2 regions of the Staphylococcus kloosii genome follow, and region 2 is predicted to be linked to the other one. Evidence: predicted binding sites of a transcription regulator. Region 2 holds the regulator's gene; the other holds the start of a gene.
The links. The regulator LexA, encoded in region 2, represses DNA repair genes until DNA is damaged. The targets are predictions, from matches to a motif close to CGAACATATGTTCG.
Positions count from the first base shown of each region.

Region 1 (16,925 bases), 460 kb from region 2:
GAATGTTATTCGTGTATCTTGGACTTAAATGATGTGGCGTAGCTATAATGCCTGTTATACCTTGTGACTTAGCTTGTTGCAACAAATCGATTGACTGTGCAATATCTTTCGGACCATCATCAATACCAGGTAAAATATGATTATGTATATCTATCATTGTTTATCTTTTCCATAGTAATAGTAATAATCCGACGTATTGTCTAATGAAGCTTTATTAAGAATGGCCCCGATAATTTTTGCTCCCGCAGCATCTAATAAATCTTTAGCTTTTTTCACTTCATCCCTATCATTTCTTTGTACATCAATAACTAAAATGCTATGTTTAGCTACTTGTGCAAATAATTGAGCATCTGTAACTGCATTAATAGGTGGCGTATCAATAATTATAAAATCATAAATTTCTTCTAGCGTTTTATAAATTTCAACAAACCTTTTTGAACCAATTAATTCAGACGGATTCGGAGGTACAATGCCTGACGTTAATACATGCAAATTTTCTATTTCAGTGCTTTTAATAGCTTCTTTAAAAGTTGCTTTATTAATAATTAAATTCGACAAACCTGCAGAATTTGATAAATTAAACACATAATGTTGTGACGGTTTACGCATATCACCATCAATAATTAACGTTCTATAACCTGCTTGAGCATATGTCACACCGATATTTGAAGAAATTGTCGTTTTTCCAGATAAAGGCTTTTCAGACGTGATTAAAATACTTTTTGTAGCGTTCGAAAACATTATATTAGATCGAATTGTTTTAAACTTTTCACTTATCACAGATTTAGGATTATGATGTACAAATAGATTTGATGTATTCTTTACAGTTTTTTTAAACATTTTTGCCCTCTTCTCAATCATATTTTTGAATTAATCCAAGTACAGGAATATCTAAGTTTTCTTTTACATCTGTTTCATTTTTTATTCGTTTATCTGTTAAATGTCTAATTACTATCATAATAATCGTTAACACTGCACCACTTGTAAAACCAATAGTTGCGTTGATTAATAATTTAGGTGATACCTGTACAGCAGAATTATTTGCATTTGATAATATAGATACATTATTTACATCCATAATCTTAGGTATTTCTTTTTGGAAAGTCTTTGCTACATTATTTGCGATACGCTCAGCTTCTTTGGCATTTTTACTTTGAATCGCTATATTTAAAATTTGTGTGTCCGTCTGATTCGTTACAGTTAACATTTTAGCTAATGCATCTGCCTCATATATTATATTGCTGTCTTTAGCAACTTTGTCTAAAATTCTAGGACTTTTAATAATTTCTGAATACGTATTTACGAGTTGTAAATTTGATTGAATTTCTTGTACTTTATTATTAAAGTTTAGAGGCTGTGTCTTTTTTTCATATACTAATAATTGTGTTTTCGCTACATATTTATCATCAATAAAGTAATTTGTTATGACGATACTAATAAACAAAAAAATAAGCGGCACAGTTATGAGCAAAACGATGTTCTTTCTAACTATTTTCCTAATTTCTAATAAATTTAAAGTACTATTCATGTTGCCTCCTATAACTACTATTTAATGGTCATATTTGAGTTCTAATTTTATGTCTCCAAACATGTCACGCTCCTATCTCTCTTTCTATTTTCATTCTCGAGAACATCGAACAAGCATATTTAATTTCTATTTTAATTAATAAGAAATTAAATAGTAAATATAAACATAATATATTTTTATGTTTATATACATTGGCATTATAGCACTATTTAAACTATGAAATTTAATTTTGCAAAGCAAAGTAAAATTAAGTTCATAAAAAGTAAAAAAGAAGCGACGAGCAGTAGCATTGCTTAATATTTGCAGCAATTTTATTAAGAGCTTTATTTTAAATAACGATAATTAAAAGCATTTAATAAAGAAGTTTAAGTACTTAAGAAGATACATATTTTATATATATTAAAACCAAAAAAGACAATCGCTTTTGCGATTGTCCCTTAACCCTATGTGTTACTAATGGAGATAAATGGTGTAATAACACCTACAATTATTATATCAACAATTATTTCTTTAATGTTAAAATCTATAATCTAAGTAAAATTTATATACATATAAGTAAAAGATATAAATATGAAATTGCTATTTGTAATTTAACTATTACTTATATCCTTAAATCTCACTATAGCTATTTTATTTGTTATTTAAAATAGTCACTATGTCGTCTGGTTTTTTATCAATAAGTTCTTCTAATAAAGGAGAAGCTTTATCAAAATCACCTTCTACACTTGCATGGAATATATCAATAAACATGTTTTTCTGTGCTTCAGGTAAATTAGGAATTGCATTCAGTTGTTCATAAAATTCTTCATCACTAATCACAACTCTTGTTAAGTTTTCTTGTGTATATTCTTGAGCAATTTCTTCCATTGTCAATGCGCGATTACTTGTTAAGATAGGAATTTGTTGATCAAATGATTCATCTTGTAATATTGCTACCAAACCTTTTGCTAAATCTTCATGAGTCGTCCAATTTACCGGTCCATCTTTAGGTAAACGTAATTCACCATTTTTTATACCAAGTGAAAAGAAGAATTGTCCACTAGCTGAATAAAAACCATGACGTAAAGATACAAAGTTTAGTCCACTATTATCTAGTAATTGTTCAGTTTTATAATGATCTACCATAGGTTGGAAGTGTGACTCTGGTGAACTACCAATTTGGCTAGTATAAAGTAATCTTGATACACCTGCTTCTTTCGCTGCATTGATTACATTAGTGTGTGCTTGAACTAATTCATCACCTTGTCCGTTCCCAGAAATAACTACTAACTGATCAGCACCTTTAAATGCTGTCGCTAGCGTTTCTGGTTTTTTAAAATCTCCTTCTCTCACACTGACACCTTGATCAGCAAGGTACTGTGCTTTTGAAGCATCACGTACACTTACCCCTAACTCATTTGCCGGATATACTTTTAATGCTTCCTCCACAACTAATTGACCTAATGTACCTGTTGCTCCCGTTATAACTATCATCATTTATTACCTCTTTTATTTAAATTTACAATGTAAAATGTATCATTCATGAAAAGTCAAAGCAATTTATTTAGTTCAAACTATTTAAACTTACAAAATTTAATTTAACACAACAATCCATTAAATATTAATTTCTATACCTATTTACCTTAAAAATTGTTTCCATAAACACAAAAAGACAACTCTTAACGAGTTGCCTTTGTATATATTAAACTTCTGTTGTTTTTTTCGGTAAGACGAATACACCTTGAATAATCGTATCAGAAGTACCCGTACGGTTATCTAATCTTAATGCGACATCTTTCGCATTTTGCGGTACTGTAACGTTATCTATTCTATATGAACCTTCATCAGTTTTAGTAATAGCAGTTACTGTATTATTTAATCTATTATTTTGGTCGTGGAAGCCATATTCCAATTTCGTATTTGCATCAACTTGACTTGTCATTACTAAAATATTAAATTGTTTTCCTGGAGCTAACTCTCCTTCCGCTTTAAGGTTATAGAATAAGTAACCTTTTGGTTTTAACGTTACTGAACCATCTGGATTAAATGAATTAATCGGTTGAGTATTTAACGTTTGGAAACTTAAAAATTGACCGTCTTTCATATATTTAGCATAGTTACCGATATGTTGGAAGTTATCAGGAATTACTAATAAGTTTTCTGCTTTATTTTTCTGATTATCTTCAGGCACTAACGTAAATAGATTTACGTGCGTATCTGTCGTACCTTGACGGTTATCTAAACGAAGCGCAAACTTCTTCGCACCTTGTGGAATCGTAAAGTTTTGTAATTTATATTGACCTTCACCAATCTTAGGTATTTGAGTAACTTCAACTATATAATTATTATTCTCACCTTGTACTGCATATTCAAATTTAGCATTACTATCAACTTTACTAGCTAATACTGTTAGGTTAATTTGTTTACCAGGCGCTAATGCATTTTCAGCTTTTAAATTATAGAATAAGTAACCGTTTGGTTTTAGCGTCACTGAACCATCTGCATTAAGCGAGTTAGTTGGATCTGTGTTTAAAGATTGGAAGCTTAAGAAGTAATTATCGTTTGATAATTTAGCATATTGGCTTAAATGTTCTCTATTAGTTGGAACTGTAACTAAATTATTTTTCAGTGCCGCTTGTGCAACTTCTTGCGTAATTGCCGCTAACTGCGCTTTAACTTGTTCATATTGTTGTTCATTTAAATTATTTGTAGTTACTGCTTCAGCTTTAGTTTTAAATGTTTCGGCATTTTGCTCGTTTGCAGTTAATACAGGCGTTAAGGTTTGAATATTGTTGAGTAAATCTTGTTTTAAGTTAGTCAAAGTTTGAGTATTAATAGTAGTTAGTACAGGAGTAAAGTCAACTTTACCAAATCCGATGTTAGCTCCAGCCCTTGTTTCCAATTCTTTAGAGTCACTGATAACGTAACCCCATAGTTTATCATTCTCTTTGTCGAGAACGGCATCTTTCTTGAACGTTAGATGGAAATCTACGCCTCCACCGATTTTAGCTTTACCTTCTGTGAATTTCTCATCCTCTTTAAACCAATAGAAACCTTTGCTATCTCTAACTAAAACATCTTCACGATCTTGACCGTTCCAACGATACTTCGCGACGACTTTATCTATTTTTCTATTAAGTGCCTCATTTGTACGTAAGCCCCATTGTTCAAAGCGTTTTTTCCAATCCCACCAGTCGCCACTTTGATAGTCTGAAAATTGTAATGTAGCTTTACTTACAGTAACTTTAACTGTTTGTTGGCCATTGTTTTGAGTTACGTTATTATCTAAAGTAAATGAATTATTTAAGTCTTGGCTAGCTTGATCGCTTGTTAATTCTTTATAATGTTGATCGTTATTTCTACTTTCGATTAGCTCGTACATTGCAGTTAATAATTTATTAAGTTCTGCAACATTACTTTCACCAACTGTTCTTGTATTTACATTTTCAGAGATACTATCATAATTTTTATTATAAATATTATTCCAATCACGGTTATGGAAACCTGAATGACGTGTAACTTGACGTAAGAAGAATTTGCGTTCTTCATCTGATAAGAATTTACTATTTGCTTCGATATACTTTAAGACGTCGACGTCTTTAGTATTGGCATTAACCGTTTGACGATTTTGAACCGTTGTTGGACGAACTTCTTGTAATGCATAACTTACACGTTTATCAATGTTAGCTAATTTCGCTTTAGCATTAACATATTGCTCAGCAGTTTGTACATTGGCTACCGCCGCTGTAACTAATCCCAAGTAATAATTTTTATTCGCGTCTACGTCTGCAAAACCTCGTTGAGCATCATTAATTTTATTATTTAAAGCGTCTTTAAGCGTCGCTAAACTACTAGCGTTAAAGTTCTTATCAAAATTTTGATTCTCAAAATTAAACTTCTTAAATTCGTAGCTTACTACTGCCATAGGATGGAAATGCCTTGCGTCACTAATAATATGACCCCATGCTTTGTCTTCATCCTTGTTTAGGATAACGCCTTTTTTAAGTTTGACTAAAAAGTCTACTCCACCGCCATAATGTGGTTTATAGCCGTTAGCTTCGTCATCTTTATGCCAGTAGAACCCATCTTTGTCTCTTGTCATCACTTGATCATAGGCTTTCTTATTCCACTTATATTGAACTCTAACTTCTTCAATCTTTTTACTTAGCGATTCACTTGTGCGTAATCCCCAATGTTCGAAACGATGGTTCCATGGATGCCATTTACCACCTTGTGGGTATGAAATTGGCACAAATTCTTTTCTTAAGCCTAATTTAATAGATTGTCTACCTTCGTCATCCTTTACGATATCATTACTAACTGTAAAACTATTTGTACGTCTAGCTGTATCGTCTAATCTTAAATCAGTATAATAGTTATCTTTATCACGATCGGCTATTAGTCTTTGAACAGCATCTACAACTGTTTTAACTCCTCTTACTTTTTGCTCTCCTACTACACGATCATTAACATCAGCACCGATAGAGTTATATTGTCCTTTATAAATATTTTGCCAATCTTTATCTGGAAATTGTACTTCTCTAGATACTGCACGTAAAAAGAATTGACGTTCATTTTCAGTTAAATATTGCTTGTTTTCTTCAACATATTTTAAAACGTCAACTTTTTTTGTATTTGCCGCAATTTCTTTTGGAGCCACTTGAGCTTGTTGTAAAACTTTAGGTGCTTCTGAAACACTTTGTCCTTGATTGTTATCCGCTGAATTTACTGCAGGAGCTTGTACCACTTGCGGTTGACTACTACTTGAAGTAGCTTGCGCATTAGGTTGTTGAACACTATTAGAAACGTTATCAGCTGTGGTATTATGCTCACTAACTTGAGCACCCTCGTTCGCATTAGTATTCGCATTGTTTGTTGCATCTACCGTGTCATTTTGTTGCTGAGATTGTCCTTGTGCATCATCGTCAATACTTTCTGTAACTTGTGAGCCTTCTTGTACTGGTTGGTTCTCCGATGCTTGAGCGTTGTTATTATAGAAAAAGATGCTTCCTACTAATATCGAGGCGATACCGACACTAAATTTTCTAATTGAATATTTGTTGTGTTTTCTAGCTGCAAATTCTTGAATATTTTTCAATTTAATCCTACTCCCATTATTAAATTTTTGCCTAACACAATCTAATAAAGTTATATAATATAAATTTATTAGCGTTAGTCAAATCAGTATTATAAATACATTTAATGATTAATAAAAGATACTTTCAGTTTTAAGTAAAATAATAGAGTGGAATAGGTAAAAATAAAAAGTTTTGCTCATTCGTATATACTTGATAACAATCATTCTAATTGATTCAATAGTATATTTTTGACTATTGTTCATCTTGTGCTGCTAAAAATAAGCGAGCGTGACAAAAATCTTATTTGTAAGAAGTTTTATAGTCTCGACTCGGAAAGTTAAAAATGTTTGATATAAGTGCATTTTCAATTCAGCCATCTACTGACAACAAAAAAAGAGCCTGAAGACAATATGATGTCCCAGACTCGTCTCATAGTATGTGATGTGAGTATATTAGCTAAAATAATGATTAAAACGCTAAAATATAACCATTAAAAGTTAAATATAAAAAACTCGCTACACCTAATAATTGAATTTTATTACTCATTATAAATAACCTCCTTCCAAATTTTAAGCTCGAAGTGTTAACTGAATTCTATCATCATGTTTATGAATACAGATATTCAGTTTTTGTAGTGAAGAGCGAGTAACTCTTCGTGACAACAATACTTATATTATGTCGTTAAGTACATAGTCTTTAAGAATTTAGTAAATTTTGTAGATAGTTGAGTAAAATAATCTAACTTTCAATATAATTTATAGCATTATTTATTATTTTCAATCCAATTATTTACTTCAGTTGTTATAGGTGCAAAATATGTACTTGAACCACCTACGCCTGACAATATACCAATTAATTCATCAGTTTCTTTTAAATAAAGTCCCGAACCAGATTGTCCTCCACCGGCAGTCGGCGCGATGTCAGTTTCAATCGTTTTTCCTCCTGACGTATTGCCTTTAGCTGTTATTTTACCTTCTTTTTTTACTTGGTAATTACCGCTCGTTTCTTTAGGATAGCCGATTGTATATACCTCTTGACCTATAAAATCACTTATTTCATCAACCACTTTAATCTTAGGTGCTTTTTCAGCTAAATAGTGCTCCATACTTTTAGAAGGTTCAGTGCCTTTTATAAGTGCAATGTCCTTGCCGCCTGTAATTTTATTATTGGTATAATTAATACTTTGCGTAATTGGCATATAAGACAATGGATCTAAAATACCCGAATATGCAGGATAAATATAACCTAACTCCGCTTCTTGACTTTGATATTTAACTGCATGACCCGCCGTTAAATACGTTGTCGGCGATAACGCTACCGCTGTACTCCAAATGCCATCGAATTCAAATTTAGATGTAAATAAATGATTCCCCTGAGTCGTATCAGTAACGATAACACCTTCGTCGTTAGCTTGTGCCTGTGGTACTGCACCAAAAAGTAAAGTAACAAATATAGATAAAAGCATTAATATTTTTTTCATGATTTCACTCCTTGTTGTAAATATTAATATTTAAGTAAAGTATCTAAAATATTAAACTAAATTTATATATTTATATATATTTCACGTTAAATAGGTAAAGATCACTCTTATATAAAGTAAAAAAGGAGCGGGGAAAATCTTATTTTTATAAGAAAATTTTATAGCCCTGCCTCGGCATAGATGATTTGAGTTGAAATAATCTTGATATAACCGCATTTTTAATTCAGTCATCTAGTGACAATAAAAATTAGAGCCTGAAGACATTATTATGTCCCAGACTCTAATACAAACCGAATACTCTCCCGGCTAACCCAAGCGTGACAAGTATAGTGCCCACAAACCACTTGATTTGGGTATTTTTTATATCCGCAATTTGATATTTCATTTTATCTTCTATAATATTAGGTAAATTATTTATTTTATCATTTAAAGTTTCAAACATTTCGTCAATTCTTCTTTCATATTGTTCAAATTCATTTCTATCAATATTGTTAGGCATGTCATCACCTCAAACATTTATTATTTGGTAGTCATGTGCTACTTGTTAACATTAATCTTACTCTAGACTAAATTTGATGAGTTTAAATTAGAAATAGCTATAAATCTATATCTATTTACTTAAATACTACAACTTATATTGCCTAACTTTTTTACTAACTTTCTTTGATAATTTACTTTTAATAAACGACAAAACTCCGCTATGCTAACTTTAACTTAACATAGCGAAGTATTATGAATTAATAAGTTTAAATGTTATGTTTTATAATTTAAAACTTAAATTATCGTGATTCTTTGTATAGTATGGCTTAACTTTACGAGTAGCTAGATTTTGAATATTAAAACTTTCTCTTTGGTTACCGATTCTAATATTATGATATTGTGATTCATCTTTCACTTCTAGCGATAAATCATAGATTTCTTTCTTTTTATATTTATCAGCATGAAATGGTACTTCAATTTTAAATAAATCCCCTTCCAATTGAGTAACTTTAGTATCGACGCAATCACACTTTGATATTTTATTATTTTCTAAAGTAGATCTATGATAAAAAACACCTATAAATTCTGGTTGTACATTTTTTTCAGCATTTAACTTCACTTTTATATCTATTTTATATTTATTTTTATTGATCTTTTTCTGATTAATATTTATGAGCTTTGCCTCAGGTTTAAACACAGTTTTGTTCTCTTCTGTTTGCTCAAATAACTTCACCCATGACTTAGCAAAGTTTTCATTAGAAAATTGACTCGCTTTTTCAATTGCAGCTGCAGAAAACTTTTGTTGCTCGGATGTTGATTTATTTAAATAATTTATTATAGAAGATGCTAAATCTTCTATATCTCCATTTTCAGCTAAATAACCGTTAACTCCGTGGTCTATCATATCAGACGGCCCGTATTTAATATCATAAGCAATAACAGGCGTACCATTCGCAATACTTTCTTGGATCACTAATGCAAACCCTTCATATTGTGATGTAAGTATGGAGCAGGCAGCAGTCTGTAAAATTTCATCGACATCGCTTGAATAACCCATTAATTTTACATGTTCTTGTAAACCTAATTTATTGATTAAGTTTTGTAATTTAGTTCTTTCATCTCCATCGCCGTAAATATGTAATGTTGCTTCTGGTTTAGCTTTAACTACTTGCTTAAATGCTTTAATTGCATGGTCTAACCTTTTTTCTTCATGTAACCGTGAGATTAGCACTACCTTATCACGCGTTCTTTTTTGCGAAATATCTGAAATTTTAATCGAGTGTGGTATAACGTAATAATTATTTCTATAGCCAAACCTATCAATGATATCTTGCCTTTGCTGTTGAGTGAGTAATACGAGTGCATCAATATCATTTAAATTATTTAAAACTTGTCTATTTCCTAATCTTATAACGTCAGTACCAGGTCTTAAATGAATACTATGTGTCATAAATATTTTCCTAACTCTAGCATCGGTAATATTCATTATATTAGGATCAAGTGCTCTAGCTTCCCCAACTAAATAAGTGTAATCATCTGTAATAAACTGTTTAATAAAATATTCTTTAAATTCATCAAAGTTGCCAAACCTAATTGGTGTATCTTCAAATAACACGACGTTTTTTATTTTTTGTTTGTTACTTGTAGCATCGTACTCTCTTGTAACAATAGGTGTTTTATCGAGTTTATAAAATACTTGGCGAGAAAGTTTATTATCATAATAATAACTTGTCCAATATAAATAACCATCTTTATCAATAATATCTTTTTTTACACATATACTATTATCACTAAAATGTTTAACTTCGTGAATTAAGTCATTTTTATATGTGACCTCAAGTTTTTTTAAACCCTCATGATAGTATTCCATTTTATTATCATTCACCTTAACACTGATTAACCCATCCGTATCTACATCATATTGCTTTTTATCCCTATTTGAACATTGCGTTCTAAAAAAATCATTTAAATTAATAATGTCGACTTTGCCCTCTAAGTCATATCTTTGTTTAATTTCTGCGCTTGTTTCCCGAAAATTATGGTCAGCATGAAATGTTAATACTTTAGATTTTATATTTTCATAATCATATAAAATTCTAGCTTTGTTTAACAAAGATGCTGTTAAGCCACCGTGATCTTTGTCCAACCTACTTGTTATAAATATTATATTTTTCAAATATAACGCCCCTTTAGAATACTTACTTGTATTAGAGAGTAACACAAATTATAAAAAAATTATAGTTTTAGAGTAATATTATTATCGATATTTGAAATATATATATTGTTAAAGTAAAAAAATTTTATTTTAAACTACCTTTCTTTTAATTTTAGATCAACTACGAATTGGCACATTTCACCAAAAATTTAGTTACAAATACTCTAATTTGTTACAAATTGATGCAGAATATTTACTAAATTTGTAAAATACAATATAATGTGAGTGATTAACATAATTTATTATTTAATAGCATAAAATTTCTAATTATGTAAATTAAATTAAGAACAATTCCAAAAACTAATAGAAACAATACCAAGGAGCTAATACAGCATGGATTATGAAAAAGAAATTAAAAAAATGGGATGGACTAGAAGAGAAGTAAAAAATAGAATTGAAGGTATTATGGATGAAAAAATAGATGACGAAGACCTTAAACAAAAATCTAAAAAAGACGATTCTCGTGAAAATGTAGCTGATGTAGTCGATTCCTTTTTTAATAATAATGATAATTAATTTTCGTGATCATTAGCATATATAATAAAAGACACTTTTGATTGAATTCATATTAATATGAGTTTAGTCGAAAGTGTTTTTATATAGAACAATAGCGCATATTTTACTTATTTTTATTGTAATAAGAAATTTTGTTTTTAATACATCAAAATCTATTATTTAATTAATACTGTCCCTATTAACTATATACATCAAATTTCAAATTAATTTAGTCTACAATCTTTATTAAGTCTTGTTTTTAGTTAGTCTTTTAAGGGAATTTATACATATATTACTTAAAGGGGCGTTTTAATATGATTAATAATATTGATGAAATTAATGTACCAGACAGTAAAATTGTTCAAGATGCTCAAGGTATTGTGCATGAATACGGAAATGAACTCATTTGGAACCATTCAAATCGAGTATATCTATTTGGTGAAATTAAGGGGACTCAAGATAATTTAAAATATGATAAAGAATTGTTATATATTACGTCTTTATTCCATGATTTAGGACTTACAAATCATTATAGTAGTGATGATTTAAGATTCGAGGTTGATGGTGCCAACGCTGTAAGACAATTTTTAGATACTTATAATTACGATGAACGAGATCTACAATTGGCTTGGGATGCGATTGCTTTGCATACTACGCTCGGTGTTGCAGAGCATAAAGAAAATAACGTAGCCTTACTTTATCATGGCGTAGGTATGGATGTTATGGGTGACAACTGGAACCAATATTCTGATGATATTAGAAAAGCTATAGTGACAAAATTTCCACGAGGTAATTTTAAAAAAGATGTGATTAAAGCATTTTATGATGGTTTTAAACACAAACCAGAAACAACATTTGGCAATATTAAATCAGACGTCATCAAATACTTTGAACCTGAATATCCACAAAATAATTTCTGTTCTTGTATCTTACGCTCAAAATGGGATCAATAAATGTAGAGCCTGAGACATATCGTTTCAGGCTCTAATTTTCATTGGAAGTAGATGACTTAATTAAGAATGAGCCTATATCAAGCTACTTTCAATGCTAGTCATTCTTGCCTAGGTGGGACTAAAAATTGTGCTTATACAAATAATATTGTTGTCCCCTTCGCATTTATATAGCCTATTTCAATCCTTACAATGAGTCTTATACTCTAGGTATATACTTATCTCCAAAACATTCTTGAAATAATTAAATATCCCTCAGCAAAGATACTCGCTGCAACAATCTTATTAAGCAATAAATATTTATTGTTCATTCACTAACCCCCTCCCACATTAAATAAAAACTATTAAAATATTACTTTATATTTACTGAAAAATATATATTCTATAGCCTTTAAGTAAATAATAAGGAGTTTAATGCAAAATCTACTTATAAATTTAATATGTCATATCATATAATAATAAGTTTTAGCATTGTTCCAATGTTTAGCATAAAGTAAACTACTAAAAATATATGAAAATAATCATATTATGCAACGTCCCACCGATTTATAATAAAAATTAATACAATAATTTTTAGTACGCTATTTCATGTGTCAGTATAATTTACTATCTTTCTTTTTTAGTTAATTTCTACTATATCTACTAAGCTAAACTTTGTAATCTCACCGTTAATAGACAATTGCAATTCACAGTTATGTACATCTACCTTATGAATATATCCATTTATTTCTTTAATATATCCATCTTCAAAATATTTAAAAGCAATATGTGGATGATTAAACATTTTTTCTATTAATTTTTGATTTAAAATATTTAATTGATCTTCTGATAACATAGGTCTTTCTATTTTATTTTGGTCAAGCATATATTGCTCTATCCTAGCGAACTGCTCTGGCATTGTAGCAAATGGCTGCCATTTTACGTTACCTCTCCCTCTGGGAATACGTGGGTTTAAGTACTTACGTGGTATTTTACGATAGTCAGATTCATAACAATAAGGTTCTGGCATACCTTTATTAATGATTTTCATCTCAGTCACCTCTTTACTATAATAGAACGTATGTTCGTATAAGTAAATAAAAAAATACGCACCCTTTTAAGATGCGAACTTTTTATTAGATACCTAAGAATTATAAAGTGAAAACTTGTATAGTATACTAATATATGCCAAATATTCTACCAGCTAAAGCACTAGTTGCAATAACAGTGACAATAAACCATTTCGTTTGTGCATGTTTCATTTTATTAATACTAGATTCGATTTTAGAATTTAAAGCCTCTAAAGTCTCTAATCTGGTATTTTTTATTCTATCTTTCAAATCATTGTTCGTAGCATTTAAAAGTTCTTTAAGCTCATTAATACTGTTATCAATGTTATCAAATCGTGCATTCATATGTTTTTGATAATGTTCAAACTCTAAAGTTGTAACATACTCACTATTCATAGTATCACCTACTACTTTTTTAAAATTACTTTTCTAGATTCTAAATGATAAAGCGCTATTTTTTAATTGAATTCTAACAAAATCACTATATTTAATAGCTATATTTTTAGCATTATATTACGAAACTTATTATAAAAAGTACAGAAAAAACTCAAAATAAAAAAAATAGTGGCATCTTAGGCACAAAAATCAATGTGAGTTATACATCATAGTATAACTCTCAAAATTTTTCTAAGCGCTTCAAAATTAATATATAAGTAAAATTTATTCAAATTAAGAATCAAACAATCTTTATTATTATTTATTTTAAAACCTCGATAACCTAGTTTAATTTCATTAAACTTTTACATATATTATAATTAAAATAGCAATTTTAAAGGATAGATAAAAATATGAAGCTAACAAAATACCCACTTAATGAAAAAGATTATACAACCGCCTTAAAAATATGGGAAGAATCAGTATGTGCAACACACGATTTTTTAACAGAAACTGATAGATTAACGTTAAAAACAGAAATTCCTACTTACTTTAAATATGTCGATGCATATTTATGGTTTAATGATAACGAAGTTGTCGGATTTTCAGGTATAAATGAACAAAATTTAGAAATGTTATTTATAGCACCTGAACATTTCCATAAAGGTTATGGCACAGAAATATTACAATATTTAATTAGAGAGAACGATATAAAATACGTTGACGTTAATAAAGATAATCATAATGCTTTAAAATTTTATCAAAAGAATGGATTCAAGCAATATAAAGAATCAAAAAAAGATGCACAAGGTAGAAATTATCCTATTTTACATTTAAAACTATAATTTATTAACTACTGCTTTTAATTTATTTTTTAAATGTTTTACATAAAATATATATTCATTACATTATTAACAAAGAAGCTTTTCGTATTTGCTAGGATAACAAGAGAAATTTTAACCAACGGCCTTTAAATAGGAAAAACAGTAGAAATTCAGTTCTTAAAATTGAATTTCTACTGTTTTTTTATTTTAGGACATATAAAGTCGCTAAAATTCTAACTCGTCTATTCTAAAATTACGTGTAGATATTACGTATCAACAACTACTTCAACTATTGTTTTTTAGGTAATACAAAAATTCCTTGTACTACAACATCTTGTTTACCTAAACGATTATCTAATCTTAATGATACATCAGTCGCGTTGTCTGGTACTACAACGTCTTCAACGCTATATACTCCATCTTGTGTTTGAGTTATCGCCTTAATCGTTTTGCCATATTCTCCATTACTGCTATGGAATGCATATTCAAATTTAGTATTAGCATTATTAGAATTAGACAATACTTTAATACTAAATTGTTTTCCTGGTGCTAATTTATCTTGTGCTTTTAAATTATAGAAGAAATAACCGCCTGGTTTTAAAGTTAATGAACCGTCTGCGTTTAACGAGTTTAATGGGTCAGTTTTAAGCGTTTGGAAACTTAAGAAGTATGGGTCGCTATTTGTAGCAGCATAATCCTTAATGTTTTCTTTATTGCCAGGAATTACCAATAGATTTTGACCATTAGGATTACTATGATCAGATGAAATCACTTTAAATCCACTTACTTGAACTGCGTCAACTCCATTTCTATTATCTAGACGCAACACAATTTTCTTCGCGCCTTGAGGTATAGTATAATCAGTTAACTCATAAACGTTTTCCTTAACTTTCCTTATTGTCGCTAGATTGCCAATATAAGTATTATTAGCATCTTGAGCCCCTAATTCAAATTTGGCTCTAGGATCTACTTTACTAGTAACTACTTTAACATTGACTTTTTTACCTGCTGCAAGTTCATTCTCAGCTTTTAGCGTGTAGAAGAAGTATCCTTTTGGATTTATAGTTAATGAACTATCGGCATTTAGTGAGTTAACTGGATTAGTATTTAATGCTTGGAAGCCTAAGTAATAACCATCTTCAACTTGTTGCGCATACTGGCCAATATGTTGTCCCTGACTAGGTACAGCAACTAAGTTATGCTTTAATGCACCCTTAACAAGTTTGTGCGTAACCTCTGTTAACTTATCGATAGCCTCTTCAAGTTCAGTTGTATTTTTTGGTGAAGTATTGATACTATTAACTTGTTCTTTAAAACCTTTAATATCATTACTATCATCGAAAACTTGTGTTAAGGCATCAATGTGACTTAACGCTTTAGTTTTTAACTGCGTCAATGTCTTAGTGTTAATATCATTAGCTTGGCTGTCGAAATTAATTTTACTAAATCCAATATTAGCTCCAAAAATAGTTTCTACATTGTTACCATCGCTAATATTATAGCCCCAAATTTTATCCGTATCTTTGTTTAAGACTATATCTTTTTTAAACGTTACATGGAAATTAATACTTCCACCCACTGATTTTTTACCACCAGAGAATTTTTCATCTTCTCTAAACCAATAGAACCCTTTTTCGTCTCTAGCTAAAACTTCTTCATAATCTTGACCATTCCAACGATAAGTAACTGTAACTTTAGCAATTTTATTATTTATAGCTTCATTAGTTCTTAATCCTCTTTGTTCAAAGCGGTTCAACCAAAGTTTGTATTTACCATTTTCATATTCATTAATATCTACACTATCTCTTTTGATTTCGATATTTGCTACTTGGTAGCCATCTTTTTCAGTAATATTCAATAGTTTAAAGTGATTTTCTAGTTCTTTAACTACTTTATCCTTAGCAAGCTCTTTGTAATAATTAGTATTATTACGATTTTGAACTAAATCTTGTAAATTAGTTAGTAATTTATTTAGATACGTAATATTTTCTTGAGAATTAGGTAATCTACCTAAAGTCGCTTGATCAGATAGCGCGTTATAATTTTTCCAGATATCTGGGAAGTCAGTCACACGAGACGCATTTCTTAAGAACAACTCTAATTCAGGCTGTGAAAGATGTTGCTTTTGATTATTAATATAATCAAATACTTCTTTATATTTTGTATGTTGATCCACTGTTTTTTGTTCTATATTGACAGGTTTTACTTCCTTAAGAGCAGTATCTACACGCTTATTGATCGTTTCTAAAGTTAATTTCGCGCGATGCTTTTCAGCGGCATCTTCTAAATCACTCGTAGCTTTTGTCACTAATTTTGCGTAATAATCTTTGTTATCAAGATTATTACTGCTTGAGTTACCACTTGGTTTATTTATTTTATTGTTTACTTGCTCTTTTAATTTATTGATTTCCTTATCATCCGCGGAATTATTTTGCGTTACACTATTCTGTGATTTCTGTGTATTACTTCCGA
Region 1 is NZ_CP027846.1:1,358,579-1,375,503, reverse strand. Features, by position in the region: gene C7J89_RS06915 (tyrosine-protein phosphatase) at 1-157, opposite strand, end outside; gene C7J89_RS06910 (polysaccharide biosynthesis tyrosine autokinase) at 154-840, opposite strand; gene C7J89_RS06905 (Wzz/FepE/Etk N-terminal domain-containing protein) at 854-1,528, opposite strand; gene C7J89_RS06900 (NAD(P)H-binding protein) at 2,159-3,004, opposite strand; gene C7J89_RS06895 (YSIRK-type signal peptide-containing protein) at 3,210-6,605, opposite strand; gene C7J89_RS06890 (trypsin-like serine peptidase) at 7,349-8,065, opposite strand; gene C7J89_RS06885 (hypothetical protein) at 8,346-8,564, opposite strand; gene C7J89_RS06880 (glycosyltransferase) at 8,826-10,721, opposite strand; gene C7J89_RS06875 (hypothetical protein) at 11,094-11,276, shown strand; gene C7J89_RS06870 (HD domain-containing protein) at 11,570-12,208, shown strand; gene C7J89_RS06865 (YolD-like family protein) at 12,825-13,235, opposite strand; gene C7J89_RS06860 (hypothetical protein) at 13,363-13,650, opposite strand; gene C7J89_RS06855 (GNAT family N-acetyltransferase) at 14,043-14,474, shown strand; gene C7J89_RS13515 (YSIRK-type signal peptide-containing protein) at 14,743-16,925, opposite strand, start outside.
Region 1: a site for LexA is predicted at 13,259-13,272, ahead of C7J89_RS06865 (YolD-like family protein). Genes of this name have one in related genera too.

Region 2 (16,925 bases):
TTAAAGTAGCATTTAATTGTACTTGCTTATATTATTTCTTAAAATTATATTGTATTCACGATTAATTTATAATACAATAAATTTAACAAATTTATTTAAAAGTGAGGTAATATGTATGTTAAGAGAATTTAAAGAGTTTGCCTTAAAAGGTAACGTTCTAGACTTAGCCGTTGCGGTAGTAATGGGTGCAGCTTTCAACAAAATTATCACTGCGTTAGTTACATACATTATCATGCCATTAATTGGTTTGATCTTTGGTACAGTTGATTTTGCAAAAAGCTGGTCGTTCATGGGCATTAAATACGGTATGTTTATTCAATCAATCATCGACTTCTTAATCATTGCATTCGCATTATTCGTATTCGTTAAAATTGCTAATACATTAATGAAAAAAGAAGAAGAAGTAGAACTTGAAGAAGAAGCTGTATTACTTACTGAAATTAGAGATATATTACGTGAAAAAAATTAATTCATTAATTATTAAGTAATATTTTCTTTTTAAAAAGATAGAGCGCTGAATTTTCATTCAGCGCTCTATTTTTTTTGTTCATCTACTTCAAATATTTTTAAGCTTGCATGACAGTTATAATTTATTGTTGTTTAAATTGCGTATAGCTTTGATACTGATCTGTTTTCACTTCTAAAATCAATGGGATACGTTGTTTTAATTCACTCACATGTGAAATAATGCCAACCATCCTGCCAGACGATTTCAAACCTAGTAAAGTATCTAACGCAGTTTCTAAGGTTTCTTGGTCTAATGTACCAAACCCTTCATCGATAAACATAGACTCCAACACTATACCTCCAGCTTCTTGTTGTACTACTTCGCTTAATCCTAATGCCAGTGCTAAAGATGCTTGGAACGATTCTCCTCCAGATAAAGAACTAATATGTCGTGCTTGATTGGCATATGCATCATAAACATCTATTTCCAATCCACTGTATCCTTGAGAAACTTGAGTTCTTCTTTTTAATTGATAACGTTGACTTGTCATCATAGCTAGACGTTGATTTGCTTGAGCTAAAATACGTTCTAAATAGTAAATCAACACAAAATTCTCTAGCGTTAATTTTTGAGGATTTTTACCAGACACTACTTCAGCTAACTGGAAAACCTCTTGTTGCGTTTTCAATTCATTATTTAAAGTATCCACAATCGACTTAATATCAGCTATTTTTTGTTTATTAACTTTCACTTTATAACTGTGTTGATTGACTTCAGTAGTAATTTCATTTAATTCATCTTGTTGCTGTGCTAATTGAGTCTTTAATGCATCAAGATCCTTTAACTCTTTATCACGCGTAGTTGATTCTAGCTCTTTGAATAACGTTTCTGCGGCTTGTTTATTTTTATCATGGTTTTGAACTTGCTGCTCTATTTCAGCTTTCGTGTCAACTTTCGCTATAGCTTGTTCGACTTGTTCCATGCTATTAAAGCCAATACGTGACATTTCATTTTTTATTTTTAATTCTAAATCTGCCAACTCCTTATCTAGCTCACTAGCTTGCTCAGTTAGATATTGATGACTATTTTCTTCTATTGAATATTGATTGTTATTATTATTAATTTGTTGTTCAAGAGCATTAATTTGTTTATCATAATCTGTTATATTATTTTGCTTACTCTCAAATTCTTTACGAAAATCAGCTATATTATCAAAAGTGGTAGTAGACTCGAAATCATTAATTAAAATGTCGTTTTGCTTAATAGCGGATTGTTGCGTTTTAATATCAATTTCCAACTTATGAATATAGTCCACTAATTGTTGGTGTTGTTCTTTCAATTTATTTACTTTATCTATTTGGTTTTTCAATTCTTTTCTTGTCTGATGTTGTTCATTTAATTGCACTTCAATTTGAGAAATATCTTCCACTTTTATATCTTGGTTATCAAAACTTTGTTGTTGTTCATTTAATTGCTCTAAAACTGTTTCAAGTTGAACTTGTTGTGTTTTAAAGTGTTGTATTTTTTCATCTAATTTAGTTAACTGTTGTTGTTTCTCTAGTATAGCGTCAAAATTAATATGCTGTTGTAGATTATCTACTTCATGTCCACAAATAGGGCAAGTATCTCCTATTGCTAAAACAGATTGTATTTGCGCAATCATTTCTTCTTTATTGTTTAATTGCAATTGTCCTTGATCAATATTTTCATATTCAGCTGTTAACTTCGCTAATTGATCTTTAGCTTGTCCCAACGTCTCACTATTTGAAGCAATTTTAGAAGTTAAATGATCATATTTATTTTTGTTTTCTTGCTTAACTTTGTTTTCTTTTACTAGATTATCCAACTTATAAATCTCACTATCTATAGCTTCTAAATTTTCATAACTCGGTTTATCATCTGCTAATTGCTCTTTCAAATCAGTTTGTTTCGAACGTTCTGTTTCTAAAAGTTCAGTCGCTTTTTCAAGCTGTTTTTTTAATTTTGAATTATCATCATAAGCTTGTTTATATTTAGTTAAATTTTGGTAAAAAGAGTTGGTGTTTTCAACAAACTTACGTTCTGTCTCAATAGTATCTTCTGATTGTTGTATATGTACTAACTGTTCTTTTAAAACAGTATTCTTTTGTGTTAATTCATCCTTTTTTGAAGTTACTTGAGTAATTTTCTTATCATTGCTTTGTTGTTTGGAAATCAATGATTTCTGATTATCTATAAATGTAGCTAAAGTTTTAACTTCGTTTATTTCATTTAAAGTGTTACGTAATTCATTGATACGTTCATCTTCTTGAGCCAAAGATTTTAATATATTACGTTGTTCTGCTAATTTTTTTAGATTTTCTTGTAATTGTTCATTTTGATCTACATCCTGTTGTGTGTGCTGAACTTTGTTAGCTATAACCTGTTGTTGTTCTGCTAATTTATGATGCAATTCATCGCCTATCTTTTCAAACTCAGGCAACACTTCAATTAGTTTATCTGTTTGTCTTACATTCATTTCTTTTATTTCCATAAGATGATTGTCATCATAACTGTTTAAATCTAACCAGTAATTATCTAGTTGAGCATAATTTTTTTCGATATTTGTTCTAATTTCTTTAACATCATCAGCGAGCAGTTTTTGAATTTCTTCAAATCTCTCGCTATCAAATAAAGTTCTTAAAATTTCTTGCTTGTCTTTACTGTTTGATAGTAAAAATCTTTTGAACTCACCTTGTGGTAATATAAATAATTGACGAAATTGTTCGGCATTAACACCTAATAATGACTTCAATAATTGATTACCTGCATTGATTTTACTTTCTCTTAATTCATAATCCCCATTAATAAGTTCACAAATCTCTAAACTACCGTGTGTTTTAGTAGTATTACCTTCTTTTAAATAAGAACCTTTTCTTGCTACATAAAAATGCTCATTGCCTAATCTAAATTCAAATTCGACACTCATCGGTTGTTTATTATCTGCAAAGTGACTTCTTAAATCACCTTCTTTACGGTCTTTAGTAGAGGCTTCTCCAAATAATGCATATACTATCGCATCAAAAATCATTGTTTTACCAGAACCTGTTTTACCACTAATTAAAAATAATTCATTATTTTCAACTCGAGTAAAATCTATATATTCATCTAAGAAAGGTCCGAAATTTTTAAGTTTTAAGGCAATTGGACGCATTTACTTGTTGCCTCCTTCCGATAATTTATTAAGTATTGCTGTAATTTTATTTTTTTGCGTCGTCGTTAATTCGGTACTCGTAATATCTTCGTAAAAATTATTAATAATCGTATTATCGTCAAGTTGTTCAATAGCTTCACGTCGTTCCAAATAAGTATGTTCGAAATCAAAAGACATATTAGTTAGTGCCAACGTATTTGGATAAATTTGCTTTAAATACATCATTGGATCTGTTACGTGAGACATATTTTTCAATTTAAAATGTAAATAGTTCTCTTTATTTTTAATATTGATTTTTTCTTGAATTGCATCTTCATAATTACCTTCTACGACTTCTAAGACACGTAGTGGTTCCAATGGTATGAAGGTGTTTTTAATATGATCATTTTCAACAATTACGCTGCGGTATCCTTTTTGCTGAGACACTTCGGAAAAAGAATATTGTAGCAATGAACCACTATAGCTAATATATTCAGAGTCTATGCTAAATGGATGATGAAGATGCCCTAACATCACATGATTAAAATCTTTAAATGAAGCTCTATCAACTGATTCTACAGTGCCAATAGTTAACGGCCTTTCAGAGTCAGAACGTTTACCACCTTGTACAGTCATATGCCCGATCAACATATTAATTGCGTTCTTATCCATTTCTTTAGACATATGTGCTAGACATAAGTCAGTGGCTTGTTGATGTGTTTCAACTGTTTCATGTTGAAAGAAATGCTGTACTTCACTAATTGTCGCAAAAGGTAAAGTATAAAAATTAATATTATTTATTGTAATTGGTGAGCTCATATAGTCTAATTGCGTTCTTATATATACGTTAGACTTTTCAAACCATCTAGCCCCATAATTCAATCGTTCTTTACCATCATGATTACCGCTTGTAATAATTAACGGTATGTTTAGCGATAAATTTAATTCATCAATTGTGCGTTCTAGCAATTGAATGGCTTCTTTACTAGGATAACTCGTATCGTATACATCACCAGCGATTACGATGACGTCTGGTTGTTCTTGTTTCATTGCAGTAATAAATTGTTCTAAAATATATGCTTGATCTTTCAGTAACGACTTACCATTAAGCATGCGTCCTAAATGCCAATCTGCAGTATGTATAATTTTCATTTCTTCACCTCATATAACAGAACGCACGTTCTGTGTATTCTTCAATATTTTATCATATTGGTTATAAAATGAAAAATACCGCCTATCCTATTTGATAGACGGTTTGAAAATTAATTTATTATTTGTTTTTTTACTTTCTTAAATTTATACAACATTGCTAATCTCCAAGGCACTATCATACAAAACGCAAGTAAGAAAAACATGCCTGCTAATTCGCCAGGATCGATTTTATTACTAATAAAGATTTTTATTAATGTTCTAATTAATAATAGTGAGATTAAAATAACTGGAAAGGCTTTAGAACGTTTCATATATATTTCACTGCCTTTTACTTCAAATCTTGAAGTCCATATTAATATAGTTGAAAATAAAACGCCTAAGATTAGACATTCGAGCATTTCCATACCTGACAATCTAAAATAAGGTACTACATACATTAACGCACCAGTTGCCATAAAAAACGGCGGTAAAATAATTTTCTTTTCATTAACAGGAAAGTTTTGAGCCTTCATTCTTACGATTATTACGACGACGCCCATCATAAAGGCAAATATTATCGAAAATACTAAATACGCCAAAATTACACCTTCTTTAATAGTCTACAGCTTATATTCACAAACGATATTATAACACTATATAGTCAAATAACCAGTAATTCTAATTCAAATTTACTTTAAATAGCTAATTAACACAAAAGCCACTACTTTATTAATTATTTGCCACATAAAAAATAAGCCTTTTACAAGGCTTATCATATATTTCTAAACTGTTTACATTGTAGCTGCTGAATTCATGTTATTAAGTGTTTGTCTAAGATAATTCATGTCATGAGTTTGTATCGCTTTATTGAATTCCTTGAATTCAACATCATTGCTAAAGTTAATATGAGCACATGATAAACGATCTAAAACTTCCTTGTCTTCCATATCAAAAGCATCTTTCATAAATTATTAGCCTCCCTTTATGTGTTTGATTATATAACACATCTAGAAGTCATTCAAATATTTTCTGAAAAATCTAACAATTCAAAGACTTTAAAAGCTTCGTTAATCGTTATAGCGACTAGCGATAAGAGAATTTTAAATTTTTTCTAATTTTTTTAAATCTAAGATAATTTAACTATTAAAATTTTAATTTAGCTGTTTTTAATTCAATCTTTTTACCCTTAACTCACCTTCAACAACTTCAATTAACTCTTTATCTGTTTCCACGGAAATTGGTAGTATTTTAGCTAATTTATTTGAAAACAGCCATCTTCGATCAGTTTTTGTTAATAATAAGTAATTAGATTCATTATTATTGAAGATAAAATTCAAACTATCTTCATCAATATAGTTAGCTATATTTCTAAAGTCATAATTTTTCAAAGTGGTCATTGATTGCTCTAAATTATCAATGACTAGTCCAATTTCACTAATGCCGAATATTTCTCGTACAGTAAAATGATTGGCTTGTGTCTTATTGCGATGTTCATTCCTCGCCATAAATTCCACTATATTGTATGCTGGATCATAAAAATAAAGCGACTTGGCATCAAATCCACTAAAATAAATTTCATTTTGCCCTTCTTCAGTTAATAAGTCAACACGTTCCTGTAGCCATACTTTAACTTCATTAAACATTTCGGGAGGTATATCAAAAGCAAAGTGGTAGTATGGATTTTCAAGTGCTCCACTATATTTAACGATTAATTCACTACGGCCTACCGAAATTGAAAAATAGTCATTTGTATCTTGTTTTAACTCAAAACCTAAAAAATCGACATAAAAAGTTTTAACTTCTACTAATTTATTTGTATAAATAAGTACTTTATTTATTTTCATAGCAAATACCTCCTTGCTAATTTTAGGGACTGTATTTTTTCTTACCTTAACATTTCTTATGTTTTAAAGCTTGTATATCTCATTATAAAAAAACTGATACTTACCTTATAAGTAAGTACCAGTTTAAAATGACTTATTATTTAGACTTTTTCATGTTACTGTCCATATTTTTATTCATCATTGTCATCATTTGATTAATTTTCTTTTGAGATGGTTTTTGACCCATTTGCATCATCATCATACGTAACATTTCTTCATTAATTGGTGGGTTCTTTTTGAAGTAATCCATCATATACTTTCTTGCTAGGAAGAAGCCACCTACTAAACCTATGATTAGTGCTATTACGATTAAAATAACTGCTAACCAAATTGCCATTGTTTCACCCACTTTCCTATCCTTATGCATTTTACTAAAATATATATTTTATTTCAAGGAAGTTTCGCCTCAAATATATTCAACCTTAAGTATTATATCAATTTTAATTTAGATTTGTAAACATACATTAGCTTAAGTATTAACAATTTATTATTAATGAAAAAAGACATAAGAGCCGCGCTCTTATGTCTTTAATAATTTTAATTATAAGAGATTAATTAAAATGTTTGGATTTGATTTAAAATATTTTCTTTAGTGAAACCATATTTTTCTACTACTAAGTCACCAGGAGCACTAGCACCAAATGTGTCGATACCGATAACTTTACCTTCAGTACCTACATATTTATGCCATCCTAATGATGAAGCCATTTCGATAGCTACACGTTTAGTAATTGATGATGGAATAACTGATTCTTTATATTCATCTGATTGTTGATCGAATGCGTGCCAGTTAGGCATAGATACAACACGTACACCCTTACCTTGTGCATCTAGATCTTTAGCTGCCTCTACAGCTAGGTTAACTTCTGAACCAGTTGCTAATAATAAGAATTCAGCATCTTTTTCAGATTCATATACAACATAAGCACCTTTACGTACGCCTTCTTCAACTACCTCTTTAGGTAAATCTAAAGCTGTTAAGTTTTGACGAGTTAATACTAATGATGTAGGTGTTTTTTCTGATTCTAATGCTACTTCCCAAGCTACACGAGTTTCGTTACCATCAGCTGGACGAATAACGTTCATATTTGGAATAGCACGTAATCCAGCTAATTGTTCAACAGGTTCGTGTGTTGGACCATCTTCACCAACTGCAATTGAGTCGTGAGTGAAAATAAATGTTGAGTTAAGACCCATAATTGCTGATAATCTTAACGCAGGTTTTAGGTAGTCACTGAATACGAAGAATGTTGCACCATATGGATGTAATCCGCCGTGTGCAGCCATACCGTTAACAGCAGCTCCCATTGCAAATTCACGTACACCAAACCAAATGTTTTTGCCTTCAGGAGTTGTTGCACTAAAGTCATTAGAATCTTTAACGTTTGATTTGTTTGAACCAGCTAAATCGGCTGAACCACCAAAGAATGAAGGAACAGTTTTACTGATTGCTTGGATAACTTCACCAGAGTCAGCACGAGAAGCACCACTGTGGCCAGCTTCATATTCAGGTAAAGCATCTTGGTAATTTTCTGGTAATTTACCACTGATAGCTAGTTTGAATTCTTCGCCTAATTCTGGATATTTAGAAGCATATTCTTCAACTAACTTGTTCCATGCTTCTTCGTTTTCATTTGCACGTTTTAACATGTTTTCTTGGAAGATTTCGTAAACTTCTTCTGGAACATTAAAACGTTGTTCAGGATCTAAACCATAATTTTCAAGTGCAAGTTTTCTTTCGTCTTCACCTAAAGGAGCACCATGTACACCATGTGTGCCTTCTTTATTTGGAGCACCAAAGCCGATAACTGTTTTTACTTCAATTATTGTTGGTGCATCTTGGCCTTTAGCTTTTTCGATAGCTTTATCGATTTCATTTAAATCATTACCATCTTTAACTAAGATGTGGTTCCAACCATATGATTCAAAACGTTTTTTAACATCTTCAGAGAAGGCTTTATTTAAATCGCCATCAAGTGAAATATCATTTGAATCATATAATACGATTAATTTGTCTAATTTATTATGACCAGCAAATGATGCTGCTTCATGAGAAATACCTTCCATTAGGTCTCCATCTGAAGCAATTACATAAGTGTAATGGTCAACAACTTTAGCATCATCTTTATTGAATTTACCTGCTAAATGTTTTTCAGCTAAAGCTAAACCAACTGACATAGCTAAACCTTGTCCGAGTGGACCAGTAGTTACTTCTACGCCATCAGTATGTCTAAATTCAGGATGACCTGGTGTTTTAGAACCCCATTGTCTAAATTGTTTTAATTCTTCTAGTTCTAAACTTCCTGATACATGTAATAAACTGTAAAGTAAAGCAGAACCATGACCTGCAGATAATACAAAGCGGTCTCTGTTAAAGTAATCTTTTGATTGGGGATTGAAATTCAAGTGGCGAGTCCATAAAGTATACGCCATTGGTGCTGCGCCCATAGGTAAACCTGGGTGTCCTGAGTTTGCTTGTTCAACAGCATCGATACTCAAAGCTCTAATAGTATCAACAGCTAATTGGTCTTTTTTATTAAACATCTAAACGACTTCCTTTCTTAAGTAGCATAACACAATTACTATTATAACTTATTTATCTATTAATTTAAAAAAATAAGATTAGTTTTTGTTATTATCTTGTTCAGTTTCATTTTTTTCATCTAATTTCTGTTTAACTTTATCAGGAGTAACATCATTACCCTCTGGATCAATGACTCTTGTATTTTCAATTTGTTGTTTGAAACCTTTTCTAAATGATTGTAAATATGCTTCTCTAAGCTTTGATTGTTCTTTAGCTTCGGCTTCTGTTAAACCTGTTTCTTTTTTCTTTTTTGCTAATTCGTTAATTCTATCAATATCAACTTCTTTATTACTCATAGCAATACCTCCATGCTTTGTTACTCTTAACAAATAGTACCAAAAAAGTGAACGAAACTAAATGTTTTCGCTCACTTTACTATTTCTGTCTATATTAGAATGTTATCGAATAATTGCAATTGTTTGGTTCGGTGTATGTTCGTCATTTTTGTCACTGTTTTCATCATCTTTTGCTTTGTTCGCTAACGTTCCCTTAGATTGATTTGTTATTTTATGGTCTGTCATTTCGTACGTTTGTTCTGATTTATTGTTAAAATCTACTGATAGCAAAAAGATTGTGCATAGTATCATAGTGGCTAAAAGTACGATTAAATAAGTTTTATATTGGTTTATATATTGTTTAGTCATTATCTCCACTCCTAGAACGTTTGTTTGTATTATTAATTTATCAGAACGCTTGTTCTATGTCAACATAAAAACGAACAAACGTTTGTAAAAGCATCAAAACCATGCTATAATTAAGACAAATTAATTTAGGGAGTGCCTATTATGAGAGAATTAACTAAACGTCAAACAGAAATTTTCGACTATATTAAGCAAATCGTTCAATCTAAAGGATATCCACCTAGTGTTCGTGAAATAGGAGAAGCCGTAGGTCTTGCTTCAAGTTCAACAGTTCATGGACATTTATCTAGATTAGAAGAAAAAGGTTACATTCGTCGTGATCCTACTAAGCCACGTGCTATAGAAATTGTTTCTGAATTATTAGGAGAGCCTGTTAACACTGAAGAAACGATTCATGTACCTGTCATTGGTAAAGTAACTGCAGGTATTCCTATTACCGCAGTAGAAAATGTGGAAGAGTATTTCCCTTTACCCGAACACTTCACGTCAACACATAATAGCGATATCTTTATTCTAAACGTTGTTGGAGATAGTATGATTGAAGCTGGTATTTTAGATGGAGATAAAGTTATTGTCAGAAGTCAAACTATTGCCGAAAACGGAGATATTATTGTAGCTATGACAGAAGAAAATGAAGCTACAGTTAAAAGATTTTATAAAGAAAAAACACGTTATAGACTACAACCAGAAAATAGTACAATGGATCCTATATATTTAGATCAAGTAACAGTACTTGGTAAAGTTGTTGGCTTATTTAGAGAAATGTAATTTACACTAGACACTCTCATAAATTTAAATATCTTGTTATCTAAACAATAAAAATAAGCGATTGCGTATATACGCAATCGCTTATTTTTTCTCTAAGACGTCTTTAATTCTTTCTAATATATCGTCTTTTTTCTTTTGCTTTTTAGTTTTCATAAGCATCTCATCCTTACAAAGTAAAGATACCCCGAAAAAGTTTTGCTAAACATTAATTGGTATAATTTTCAGTCCAATATGGTTGTTTATCAGAATTGAATGCTACACCTACGCCAAGCTTATTGTAGGTCGGGCGCAAAATATTTTTTCGATGACCTAGTGAATTCATTAATCCTTCGTGTGCATATATGCTATCAACTTGACCGTAGGCTAAATTCTCTCCGGCTGCATTAAAATCAATGTTGTCTGACTTAAGTCTATCGAACGGTGAATTACCATTTAAGTCTGTATGATCAAAATAATTTTGCTTCGCCATATCTTTACTATGTTTTCGTGCAGTATTAGATATAGCGGCATTATAAGTTAAAGTTGATAAGTTATGTTGCACACGCTCAGCATTAACAAGGTCAAAATTTTGTAGCTCGAAACTTTTTTGTAAATCATCTGATGGCGCTCCATATTGACTACGCAAACGATTTTCCATTTGATTACTTACCAATAATATTGATGTTAAATTATTATCATTGTGTTTGTCATAAAATGCTGTTGTATATATATTATGTTTTTTAAAGGTATCATATTCTTTATTATCAATTTCGTATAGTACGTTACCTTTACGCTTTTCAGTAATTGGTTTTCCTAACCGTTGACGCACTACATTTTTAGGAGAACCATATTTTATCTGAGATTGCGATGATATTACGTTTTGGTTCGTATATAAACCATTAACTTTATTATCAATGTAACTAACCATAACAAAATCATGATAGTCTTTTGTATGATAACTATACCATTTCGTACCGTATTCGTTCGTTGTTATCCTTTGTGCTTTACCTATTTTACTTTCAACCTGTGCTTTGGTCATATTCATTTGAATATTATTTAACGCAAATTCCTGCTTACTTGGAACTTTTAATTCATTATTAGCAGTATTGCTATTATTCGTCCAAGCATCTACTTTTGTTCTTGCTTGCTGTTGGATATGCGTCATAAAGTCAGGTTCTTTAATAGGTAAAACAATTATTAACCCTAGAAATAGAACAATATAAAATAATAGTTTTCGGATGTTTAACACCTACTAAAAATTAGTCTCTATCACCATTAAAAATAGAGTTACGTACAATGACATAATCTACTTTTCTTAATGAAGTTAAGTCTTTACCGCCTGCATATGAAATTGAACTTTGTAAATCTTGTTGCATCTCTACTAAAGTATCTTTTAAAGAACCTTTATGTTCAACAAACATTTTTTTACCTTCGACGTTTTTGTGTTCACCTTTTTGGAATTCAGAAGCACTTCCAAAGTATTCTTTGTATAGTTTTCCTTCTAATTCAACTGTTTCACCAGGTGACTCTTCGTGTGCAGCAAATAATGAGCCAACCATTACCATAGATGCTCCGAAACGTATAGATTTCGCAATATCACCATGTGTTCTTATACCACCGTCAGCAATAATTGGCTTACGAGCAGCTTTACTGCAATGATTTAATGCTGATAATTGCCAACCACCAGTACCAAATCCTGTTTTAATTTTTGTAATACATACACGTCCAGGTCCAATACCAACTTTAGTAGCATCTGCGCCTGCATTTTCTAGCTCACGTACACCCTCAGGAGTACCAACATTACCTGCAATAACAAATGTATCTGGTATATGTTTTTTGATATGCTTGATCATATTAATTACTGAATCAGAATGACCATGCGCTATATCAATTGTAATGTACTCTGGAATTACGTTTTCTGCTTTAAGTTGTTCAACAAAGCCAAATTCACGTTCTTTAACCCCAACTGAAATTGAAGCAAATAAACCTTGTTCCTGCATTTTATTAATAAATGGAATTCGTGCATCTTCATCAAAACGGTGCATAATATAGAAATAATCGTTTTGAGCAAACCATTCAGCTAATGATTCATTCATAACTGTTTGCATATTAGCTGGAACTACAGGCAACTTAAATGATTTAGGCCCAAATTGAATTGTAGTATCACATTCTGACCTACTATTTACTATACATTTATTAGGTATAAGTTGGATATCTTCATAATCAAAAATTTTCATAATACATAAACCCCTAACATTTTTATTAAAACAACTATTTAATGGTAAGTTTTTCAGCAAATTAATGAACGAATCGTAATTTTAACTATTAAAAATAACGATTTTTACGAACAATCAATTATGCTATCTAGTACCAATAGATAATATACATTGTTTTATATCAAATGTAAACGGACTTTAGTTCGAAATTACCAACTAGATTTTTTAACGCCGGGGATTTGACCTTTATGCGCATGTTCACGAAATGCAATTCTAGACATTTCGAATTTTCTCAACACACCTCTAGGTCGGCCAGTCACCTTACAACGACGCGTTAAACGAGTTGGCGAAGAATCTCGTGGTAATTTACGTAATGCTTCATAATCACCTTTCGCTTTCAATTCTTTACGCAATTCATAATATTTATTAACGAGTGCTTCTCGCTTTTGCTCTTTTGCTATTTTAGATTTTTTTGCCATTGTTTTCCTCCTTTCAAATCGTAATAGTTACGTTTTAATATTATCATAAAATTTATATTTCGCAACTATGAAGTTTCAATCTATACATTATTATTTTGAAAAATATCTTTATCTAATTGAGTTAACGCAATTTTTAAAATTGATTTATTGCGCTAAATAGCAGCTTATGATAAAATCTTAAATCGTAAGCATTACTAATTAAAGAAAGGATGTTATATTTTGCGCGTAAACATAACTTTAGCTTGCACTGAATGCGGCGATCGTAACTATATAACTACGAAAAACAAACGTAATAATCCTGAAAGAATTGAAATGAAAAAATTCTGTCCTAGATTAAACAAATATACGTTACATCGCGAAACGAAGTAAGAGCATTTATTTAGTCTTATCTTTTTTAATACGACAAAAATCACCACTTTTGTGGTGATTTTTATTTTGCTTAACAAAACCATCTATTATATAGAAGAAAAAAGTTTCATTTGTAATAGAAAATTATTGAAGCTTAAAATCATAATAAAAATGAAAGTATATAATCTTGAAGCATATTCATAGTAATAACAAAAACAGCAGTTATATAACTTTGTAAATAGTAAGTGTTTGGGACATAATTCTTAACTCAAATTAAATAACACCTCATTCTACTAATTTATTCAGTAAAAATGAGGTGGTTTTTTTATAATATACGATTTTGTTCGTGCATGCTTGCCTAAGATATTGCTCGATCCTGTAGTCTCTCACTCATACGATTCCCTCGAAGCAATATAAAGAAAATGAATTTAACACTCAAAATTGGACTTACGATGAAATAAGATATGTCATTAAAGGGGAAATCCAAAGTAAAGCGCGAACTTGGAATTGCCTTAATGGCAACAAATATAAGAAAAATGGTAGCTCTTAGAGCTACCAAAAAGACTTTAAAAATGAAATACAGTGGAAATTCAATTTTACTAATGAATGTCCACTGTATTTTTACTTTCTAGAATATTTCTGTCTCGGACTCTTACTTTGTTAGAGTCATTTACGTCCTCAAATACTATTGATATTTAATTTTATTAATCAGCAACTTGTAAGTCTACATCATTAATATCAATACCTAATGCTTTTGCTACACCTTTACCGTAGTTTTCGTCTGCTTTATAGCAATGACGAATATGTCTATGTTGAACTTCTAATGTAGTACCTTGCATTTCGTTTGCTGTATTTTCAAAAATGCGTTCTTGTTGTTCTGCAGATTGTAATCTAAATAATTTACCCGGTTGTTCGAAGTAATTGTCATCATCTTGTCTATAGTCGTATTCATAAGCTTCGCCTTCTACTTCAAGACCTGGTTTTTTATATTCAGGTTGGCTTTCAAACATACCTTCGCTATTAGGATAATAATGCGTACTACCACCTTGGTTATTATCTAAAATTCTCATTTGACCATCTCTACTAAATGGACAAATATTTTCTATGCCTACACCTTTAGGTTGGTTAACTGGAATTTGCCAGTGGTTAACACCTAATCTATAACGTTGCGCATCACCATATGAGAATATACGTCCTTGTAACATTTTGTCAGGTGAGAAATCAAGGCCTGGCACTATGTTAGTTGGCGCAAATGCTGCTTGTTCTACGTCTTGGAAATAATTGTCAGGATTGCGATTTAATTCGAACTCTCCTACTTCAATTAAAGGATAATCTCCTTTATACCATACTTTTGTTAAATCAAACGGATTATCTTTATGGTTACGTGCTTGTTCCTCAGTCATTACTTGGATATACATTTTCCATTTTGGATAATCTTTATTTTCAATCGCTTCAAATAAGTCGCGTTGTGAAGATTCTCTATCGTAAGCAATTGTTTGAGCAGCTTCATCTGGTTGCAGGTTTTCAATGCCTTGTTGAGTTCTATGATGGAATTTAACCCATACACGCTCACCTTTATCATTATACATTGAATAAGTATGTGAACCGAAACCATGCATATTACGGAAACCTTTTGGAATACCTCTGTCTGTCATTAAAATTGTAACTTGGTGTAACGCTTCAGGTAATGAAGTCCAAAAGTCCCAGTTATTTTGAGCACTTCGCATATTTGTTCGCGGATCTCTTTTAACTGCATGGTTTAAACTTGCGAATAACTTAGGATCTCTGAAGAAAAACACTGGTGTATTATTACCAACTAAATCCCAGTTTCCTTCATCTGTATAGAATTTCAATGCGAAACCTCTAATATCACGTTCAGCATCGGCTGCACCGCGTTCACCTGCTACTGTAGAAAAACGCGCAAACATTTCTGTTTGTTTGCCAACTTCTGAAAAGATACTTGCGCATGTATATTTTGTTATATCATTTGTAACAGTAAAAGTACCAAACGCACCTGAGCCTTTAGCATGCATACGTCTTTCTGGAATTACTTCTCTATCAAAATGAGCCATTTGTTCTAAAAAGTACCAATCTTGCATTAATAATGGGCCTCTTGGGCCTGCTGTCATTGAATTTTCTCTATCTGATACTGGAGTTCCAAAAAGACCTGTTAATTTTTTATTATTAGCCATATGTATTCCCCCTCTTTTTAGATAATAATTATTATTATCTACAACTTATTTTAATCTATACCCCCTTTTTAAGCAAGGAAACCAAAATAAAATTAAAATAAAATCAGATTTTTCAGAAAAAAATATTCTTTATTGCTTTAAAGTTATAAAAAAAGAATTGCTAATAGTCTTTAAAACAATTACAATAGTCTGTAAATAAATAAATTAGGAGACTAATAATGGCACAAAATAAATTAAGTCGTGGCCTTAGTTCAAGGCATATTTCAATGATAGCTATTGGCGGCGCAATTGGGACTGGCCTCTTCGTAGCAACAGGAAGTGTCGTCTCTCAAGCTGGTCCAGGTGGCGCCATACTTGCATATTTAATTATAGGGATAATGTTATATTTCTTAATGTCATCTATCGGGGAGTTAGCTACTATATATCCTGTTTCAGGATCATTTAGCTCATATTCAGCGCGTTTTGTTGATAGTTCATTAGGATTTACAGTCGGATGGTTATATTGGGTCATTTGGGTAATGGTTGCTAGTGTTGATATTATCATTGCTTCAAGTGTTTTAAACTATTGGGAAGTTTTCCACTTTTTCTCATCAGTAACGTGGAGCATTATCTTTTTAGTAATATTATTTTTACTCAATATATTTTCCGTTAAAGCATTCGGTGAAGCAGAATTTTGGTTATCACTGATAAAAGTTTTGACGATAATTATATTTATTATTGTTGGAGTACTAACAATTGTAGGTATTTTAGGCGGTAAAACTTACGGTTTATCTAACTATTCTGTAGGCGAGGCTCCATTTGTCGGTGGGATTTCAGGATTTCTTGGCGTACTATTAATTGCAGGTTTCTCCGTAGGTGGTACGGAAGTGGTTGCGGTAACTGCAGGTGAGTCTGATAATCCACATCGTTCTATGCCGAAAGCAATTAAACAAGTTTTTTGGAGAATATTATTATTCTACGTATTATCAATTGCAGTGATTGCAGCTATCATTCCTTATACAGATCCTCTATTGTTAAATAAGAGTGAGTCTGCCAATCAAAGTCCATTCACAATAGTGTTTGACCGCGTTGGTATTGCATTTGCTGCTTCAGTAATAAACGCTGT
Region 2 is NZ_CP027846.1:1,821,129-1,838,053, forward strand. Features, by position in the region: gene mscL (large conductance mechanosensitive channel protein MscL) at 116-469, shown strand; gene sbcC (exonuclease subunit SbcC) at 591-3,620, opposite strand; gene sbcD (exonuclease subunit SbcD) at 3,621-4,751, opposite strand; gene C7J89_RS09100 (CcdC family protein) at 4,862-5,329, opposite strand; gene C7J89_RS13320 (hypothetical protein) at 5,522-5,695, opposite strand; gene C7J89_RS09105 (hypothetical protein) at 5,897-6,574, opposite strand; gene C7J89_RS09110 (YneF family protein) at 6,711-6,950, opposite strand; gene tkt (transketolase) at 7,169-9,157, opposite strand; gene C7J89_RS09120 (DUF896 domain-containing protein) at 9,236-9,493, opposite strand; gene sosA (DNA damage-induced cell division inhibitor SosA) at 9,596-9,841, opposite strand; gene lexA (transcriptional repressor LexA) at 9,983-10,606, shown strand; gene C7J89_RS09135 (CAP domain-containing protein) at 10,812-11,834, opposite strand; gene guaC (GMP reductase) at 11,845-12,822, opposite strand; gene rpsN (30S ribosomal protein S14) at 13,011-13,280, opposite strand; gene rpmG (50S ribosomal protein L33) at 13,500-13,649, shown strand; gene C7J89_RS09155 (catalase) at 14,333-15,820, opposite strand; gene C7J89_RS09160 (amino acid permease) at 16,039-16,925, shown strand, end outside.